DNA from 2 places in the Exiguobacterium sp. E4787 genome. Region 1 is predicted to be linked to the other one. Evidence: riboswitches for the same ligand, from Rfam matches in the RefSeq annotation. Region 1 holds a riboswitch; the other holds the start of a gene.

Region 1 (3,654 bases):
CCCGGTAGACGCAACCGAGCTCCTCGGCAATCAACAGATGGCGCCAAAGCACGTCGTCGGATGCGACGCCGCTCCACGCTTCTAAGTAAACCGCGCGCATCGTTTGAATCTGTTCATACCAGGCGACCTCGTCCTCTTCCGGCAATACGTCGTACAGCGCGTTCCAATACACACGCACGCTGAAAAACGGATGCGTGACGGTCGCGTCGCCCCAGTCGAGGATACACAAATCGTTCGTCCGTTCCCGCCAGAAGATATTACCGCCGTGCAAATCACCGTGCTCGAGGCTCATCGGCATCCCGGTCGCGAGCTCGTCACACATGGCAATCAGTTCGTCTTCAAGCACAAGTATGGCCTCGGCTTGGTATGGCTCGAGCCCGGCACAGAGCTCAGGCAGATACGTTTGAATTTCATCCTTCAACTTGGCCGGTCGCCGGTCCGGGATGCCGTAAGACAAGTAGGTCTCGATCTGGTCGATCTCCTGTCGCTGCAGCTGTGCGTATTGACGCAACGCCGCTTCGTATCGACTCACGTCAGGTCGTTCACGTAGCGCCTCTCCGCCGATGTCTCGCATGAGCAACCAGTTCCGGGCTGAATCGATGGCGATGACGTCAGGCACGACATCAGGATGCCGCTCGGCCAGAAACGCCGACAATCCGGCCTCGCCGCGGCTGATATCGGTCACCGCTTTGGCGTAGTAACGTTCCTCATCGAGCGCGCCAACAAGAAAGTACGTCAAATCGGTATCTTTGATCACGTGCCACCTCGCATTCGGCACGTTTGCCTCAATCCATCGTTCGAACCGTTCACGAAACGATCGGTCACGCCATGGGATTGCCTGTCTCATCCTGTTCACCCTTTCTTTCATCATCTCCTAGGAGGAAACGATATGGACGTTGTATATTACTCATACCCGGTCGATGCCATCTTGTATATGTACTTAGGGGCGACGGCCGTCGTCAGTCTCATCATCGGGCTGCTCGTTTGGCGTCTGTTCAAGCGCCGAGATTTCGGCTTTTGGACAACGCTCGTTCTCAGCTTTGTCGGGCTGTCGCTCTCGCTCGTCTGGTTTCAAAACGCGTCCGTCGCCGTGTTCATGGGGACACTCCCCTGGCTGATCAATCTCGTCTTCTCCCTTTTGTTGTACGGCCTGTTCGTCGGCATCATCTATGTCACGTTCCGACCACGAAAGCTCGACCGCGTCAAATGACGGTATGCTATACTCATGTTAATAAACGACCACTAGGGGAGCCTTCGGGCTGAGACGGCATGCGCCGGACCCTTCGAACCTGATCTGGCTCATACCAGCGTAGGGAAGTGGTGTGGGATTCGTCTGTCTTTCCACGCCACTTTTCCACTTGGAGAAGTGGCGTTTTCATTTTGAAAGGAGACTATCTATGCGTATTCAACAACTCACTTGGATGGCGATGCTCATCGCCATCGCCGTCATCGGTTCCCTGTTCATCTCGATTCCGACCGGTGTCGCCCGTGCCTATCCGATTCAACATATGGTGAACGTCATCGCCGCCGTCACCGTCGGGCCGATCGGGGCCGTTCTCGTTGCGTTCGTGACCGGAATCGTCCGTGTCATGACCGGTACCGGGTCGCTCTTGGCCTTTCCCGGAGGTATGATTGGGGCGCTTTTGGCCGGGGTCTTCTATATGAAGACGAACCGCGTAGCCTTCGCCGCATTTGGTGAAGTCATCGGGACCGGCCTCATCGCTTCGCTCGTCGCCGTCCCGTACGCCAAGGTGTTGATGGGGACCGAGTTCGGGGCGCTGTTCTTCTTCCCAGCCTTCCTTGCCTCGAGTGTGACTGGGGCCGTGCTCGGCTGGATCGTCTTGGCTCGGGTCAAGCAATTGCGACCGCTCACGGCGAAGCGATAAATACTTCCCTCCCACCGATAGTAAATGGTAAAATCAGGATATCAGATATTAGGAGGTCATTTCTTGAATCGATTGACGCTATTATTGGCGGCCACCGCTTGCCTGTTCATGTCCGGTCTCTTGTACACGCTCGAACGCATCGCCACGTTCACCCGCTGGAATGCTCAGATTGCGACGGGCACGTTTTCCAGCGAGCCGATGTTCGTCGATGTGTTGCTTCAAAACGTGTTCATCTCGATTTTCGGAGTGGCCGCGATCGTTCTCTTTTTCAAAGCGGGCAGTGCTGTCCAAAATACATCGTCCACAAAAGCAGGGACGGCCGACTTATGACGGCTGTCCCTGTTTGACGTGATACACCCAAATCTCTTCCCCGTTTGCCTCATCAATCAAGCCGCTGTCGACAAATCCACCCTTCGCATAAAATCGTTTCGCCGGTTCGTTCGTCGGATGGAGACTGAGGATGAGGTCATCCACATCGAATCGCTCTTGAATCCACACGAGTGCCAACTGTAAAAAGCGTGACCCGATTCCTTTCCCTTGCTCTGTCACATCGATCATAAATCGATCGAGCCAGATGTAACGCTCCACCTTGTTCTCGGCCCCAATCATTATGAAGCCGACGGGATGATCATCGCGACAAAGTGCATAGCACTGCCACGCATATTTGACATCGGTTTCCATCTCGCGGAGCGATTCGGCGTTTGTTTCGATAAAGCGAGCTTGGTCAGAAGCGACGGTCAAGGCGACTACGGCATCCCGATTCGTGTCATCGACGAGTTGAATCGTCAGCGTATCGGCAGCCATCGGCGCACCTCTTCCATGTCCAGTCCGCGCTTCGGCAAGATATAGGCGCTGACCGAGGAGTTGTATAGATACACATAATCGTCCTCCTCGACGACTTCCTTGATTCCTGCCCATGACACACGCGCCTCGCCGAATTCGTTTAAATCGCGCAGACCGTTTTCCTCCAAATCCATCGTATGCAAGCCAAGCATACCTTCGTTGCTGCGTTCGTCGATGAGACGCCGCGTCTGCTTCCGGACGTGCCGTTCAAAGTATTTCGGATAATATAGGAACCACAGAACGCTCGCGATTCCGTATATCCCGTACAGCCACCAGTCCGTCTCTTGGAGCCACGTCGCCAGCACGAAAGCAGCGCCTAAAAAGATAAGTGGTCCGATGATTCGCTGCAGGAGAATCATTCGCTTTCCGGTCTTCGAACGTTTAATATGGCTCAAGTTGAACCGGATATAGTCGTCTTCCGTCAATTCGTATTGGATTTTCATCATCATTCCCTCCTCGGTGTCCTATACGTCTCACGTGAAGAAAAGTTCCGTTCAGAACGTTGATTGGATAAACTAAAAGAAAGGAGTGACATCATGAAACAAATCCACCATCTCTGCATCCAAACGCCCGACTATGAGGCGTCCAAACGATTTTATGAGGCGCTCGGCTTCGAGCTCGTCCAAGAGTCACCCGACTTCCATACGCGCGCGTTCAATAGCTGGCTCAAACTTGGCGATTTCTATATCGAGCTTCAAACGGCAAAAGTCGACGAGACGTTGTCTCCTTATTCAAAGCACGTGGCCGGCCCGGTCCACTTCGCGCTTTATGTCGATGACCTCGAAGCGGAAGTGACACGGCTAGAATCACTTGGCGTGACGTTCCTACCAAAGCACGGCGGGAACATCTACTTCGTCGTTGACGGTCATTTGAGTAAATTAAAAGCCCCGGAAGGCACGATTATCGAGCTCCGGGACACGTTTGT
Region 2 (3,654 bases), on a different contig from region 1:
CAAGTCGATTTGCCACTGCCGTTTCGACCAAGTACGGCAATGAGATCACCCTCGGCGACGGTCAGCTCGCTCGCTGCTAGTTTGAATGTTATTCGTTTCAATTGCGGTACGTGAAATAAAACAGTATTTCCTTGTGTCACCTTAACCGGAGAGAACGTATAATCCGGGCGGGCAACGAACGGTCCGTCATAGTTGATGCGTCCGTTCACGAGCTCCACTTCTCTATCGAAGAACCCGCCCCATAGGAAGGGTCGATGTTCGATGACGACAACGTTTACCGTCTGTGCGACGTTGTCGAGCCACTGAACGAAACGGGTTGAGGTTTCGGGATCAAGGTGCGCTAGCGGCTCATCGAGTAGTAGCCATTCCGGCTTCCCGATCAAAGCACAGGCGACAGCGATTTGTTGCTTTTCACCACCTGACAGGTCATGAATGACTCGGTCACGATAATCGGTCAACTGCAATTCCGCTAAAATCGTGGCCACACGCGCCATCATCTCGTCCCTCGCCACGGCAAAATTTTCAAGTGTGAAAATCAATTCCTCCTCGACCGTCTGCATGACGAATTGACTGTCAGGATCTTGAAACACCGTTCCAACACGACGATTCACCTCACCAGCTGTATACGTGTCGTAAGAGCGGTCAAACAAATGTAATTTGCCTGTCACGATGCCATCGCAGTTATCCGGGTACAGACGATTCATCAAAGAGAACAATGTCGATTTCCCCGATCCGCTCGCCCCTGTGATGAGCGTCCTCCCAGCCGTTAATTGAAGCGTGATGTCTGTCAATACTTCGCGCTGTTTGTCCGGATAGCGGAACGCCAGCTGTTCTGCCTCAACCATGTACTCGTCCCTTACGCGCGAGGGCATACCCTTCGAGCGCACCCGTACGAAGCAACAAGTCGCTCAAAATCTTACCTCCCAGACCGGCAATGAGCATTCCGCTTGTCGCACGTAACGCGAACATCGTCGCTACGTATGTCGGACTGAGGGCAACGAGTCCACCCATGACATACGTATACGCGAAACTCGTCGCAGCTGCACCAAATCCGGCCAGCATGAGCACCCAAAGGTCATATCGCTTGTAGCCCGTGACCGCAAACGCCGCTTCAGCACCAAGTCCTTGAATGATCCCGACTAAAATAATACGAGGTCCAATCGCGTTACCAATCATCATCTCAATCGTCGCCGCAAGCACTTCTGACAAAAATGCTGCGCCAGGTCGGCGGATGATATAAGCCGCAATAATCGAGACGATGAACCAAATCCCAAAAATCCATTCGTACGCGATTGGTCCAATCAAGCCTGCCCATAGATTCCCGACATGGACGAACGCCAAATAGACGACAGCGAATACGACCGATAAAATGGCCAACAAGACGATTTCTTTTAACTTCCACGACTTAAGCATGCTGCTGTCCCTCGTGTGACGGGCTGTTCACGCTGAACGTGACCGTCATGACGACATGGCTCGTCTTCGCACGGACGCGGTCGAACGTCGCCTCGTAAAATGAAAACACCGGTTCGATGTCGCCGTGAATACCCGAGGCATAATGCATCGAGTCATTGAAAACGCCACGCTCTTTCGCAAACGCAATTTCTTCGTAGATGATGTCCATATACTTCGGGTCCCCGAGCGGATAGAGTGCAAATTGTGAAGATACGTACTGCGAGCCCGCCGTGCCATTCCCCGGCTCAGTCGTCACGTCGAGCAGATTGTCTCCTGCCGTGTCGCCTGGGCAGCCGACCGAGAACGTCCCGCTCATCGACACATGTTCTCCTGTCTTCGTCGCATGTGACAGGACGGCTTTGGCCACATCGAACACATGCTCACTTCGTCCACGGATGACCGTCGAGACGTCGTCGGTATGTCGCCAGACGTTTTGCAAGTTCGTCTCCTTCAATGCCCCTTTGATGACACTCACAAAATCAGACGTCATTGGGCTCAGCGTAAAGCGGAATCCGACGATCGGACTCCTTTCACATTGATTGTTCATGTTCTATTCCCCCTTAATTGTATGTACACAAAAAAGCCGCATCCATGAGAATGCGGCCACTCGTCCAATTTACAAATCCATTAGAAAAAGTGCCACACTTCCTCACGCCGGTATTACCCGGATCGAGTCATAAGGGATTGGAGCCATGCTCACATCTCAGCCGAAGCACCCCTAGTGTAGTCCAATGTATGCGGTTGTCTATGCAACGAAAAGTATAGACGACCACTCCGGATTTGTAAACGGTTTATGTGAAAGTCACGATACCGTTCCCCGGAAGCGTATCTTGCAACGTCGTCCAATCGAGGGTCATCTCCTCGTCTGTCAACAGACACGCGTCGAGTCCGGCCTCGATGACCGAACGCTCCATCCGCTGCCCAATCAAGACGAGCTCCGTCTGACGGTCCCCGTACGGCTCGACGTAATCGGCGGCGAGCTCGGGTTCTGCTGCGAACATAAGACGACGCTCTTCCTTCGGCAGCGTCGCGAGCCAACGTCCTGCGTGTTCAAGCGTCGAGGCGTACCCCGCTTGCGAGAACAGGCAGGCGAGGTCGTTTCGAGAAGCAATCCATAAGAACCCTTTGGCGCGGACGACTTGTTCCGGGAACGCCTCGATCCACGCATGAAGCCGCTCCGGGTGGAACGGACGGCGTCGACGATAGACGAACGAGCTGATGCCGTACTCTTCTGTCTCCGGCGTATGTACTTCCGCCTCAAGCTCGTGAATCCAGCCGGCGGCATGCATCGCCTGCTCGAAATTGAACAGATTGACGTCTAACAGCTCGGTCAATTCTACGTTCGCAAGGACCGACGTCAACAGTTTGGCGGTAGGATTGAGCGCCTTTAACAGCCCGGCCATCTCGTCGACTTCCGTCTCTGTCACGCGGTCCGCCTTGTTCAAGACGATGATGTCCGCGAACTCGATTTGATCGACGAGCAGATCGACGACTTCACGGACGTCCGTCTCATCGATGGCCTGCTTGCGTTCATGGAGTGACTCGCCCGAGTTAAAATCTTTCAAGAATCGATATGCATCGACGACGGTCACCATCGCATCGATATAGACGCGGCTCGTTAAATCGATCCCGAGGGCGTCATCGGCGTATGTAAACGTTTGAGCGACCGGAATCGGTTCTGAGATGCCGGATGATTCGATGATAATCCCGTCGAGTTCACGGTCGTTCGTGATGTCCTGTACCGCTTCGAGCAGGTCCTCACGAAGCGTGCAACAAATGCAGCCGTTCGATAGCTCGACCAATTTTTCGTCCGTCCGCGAGAAACCGCCCTGCTCAATCAATCGTTCGTCGATGTTCAACTCGCTCATGTCGTTGACGATGACCGCATATTTCTTACCTGACCGATTGTTCAACAGATGATTCATCAACGTCGTCTTGCCGCTCCCTAAATAACCGGACAGCACCGTGATTGGAATTCGTTTCATATATCCCCACTCCTAAATCGTAATCATTACTTTTTAGATAATGACGGGTCACCATTGTCTTGTCAAGAAAAAAACACGCCCGTTCCCAGACGTGTTCCTTTCCCTATTCTTCCAACGCCTTGCGTTCCGCCTCGGAGCGGGGATACGTGTTCGCCTGCCACTCGGCCCGATAAATCGAATCGAGCTGCGTCAGACCGACCTCATCCTCATCCTTATC

Evidence for each region. A riboswitch is a leader RNA that binds a small molecule or an ion and turns the genes downstream of it on or off. The one in region 1 is predicted to bind thiamine pyrophosphate.
Region 2: another riboswitch for thiamine pyrophosphate. It lies ahead of KNP80_RS00120 (YkoF family thiamine/hydroxymethylpyrimidine-binding protein); the one in region 1 lies ahead of thiW (energy coupling factor transporter S component ThiW).

The regions. Positions count from the first base shown of each region.
Region 1 is NZ_JACSLY010000003.1:181,716-185,369, forward strand. It holds gene KNP80_RS05865 (aminoglycoside phosphotransferase family protein) at 1-847, opposite strand, end outside; gene KNP80_RS05870 (hypothetical protein) at 890-1,210, shown strand; TPP riboswitch at 1,235-1,333, shown strand; gene thiW (energy coupling factor transporter S component ThiW) at 1,398-1,886, shown strand; gene KNP80_RS05880 (hypothetical protein) at 1,950-2,216, shown strand; gene KNP80_RS05885 (GNAT family N-acetyltransferase) at 2,211-2,690, opposite strand; gene KNP80_RS05890 (YcxB family protein) at 2,672-3,172, opposite strand; gene KNP80_RS05895 (VOC family protein) at 3,266-3,654, shown strand, end outside.
Region 2 is NZ_JACSLY010000001.1:19,165-22,818, forward strand. It holds gene KNP80_RS00110 (ABC transporter ATP-binding protein) at 1-845, opposite strand, end outside; gene KNP80_RS00115 (ECF transporter S component) at 838-1,413, opposite strand; gene KNP80_RS00120 (YkoF family thiamine/hydroxymethylpyrimidine-binding protein) at 1,406-1,999, opposite strand; TPP riboswitch at 2,082-2,182, opposite strand; gene KNP80_RS00125 (GTP-binding protein) at 2,244-3,437, opposite strand; gene KNP80_RS00130 (hypothetical protein) at 3,541-3,654, opposite strand, start outside.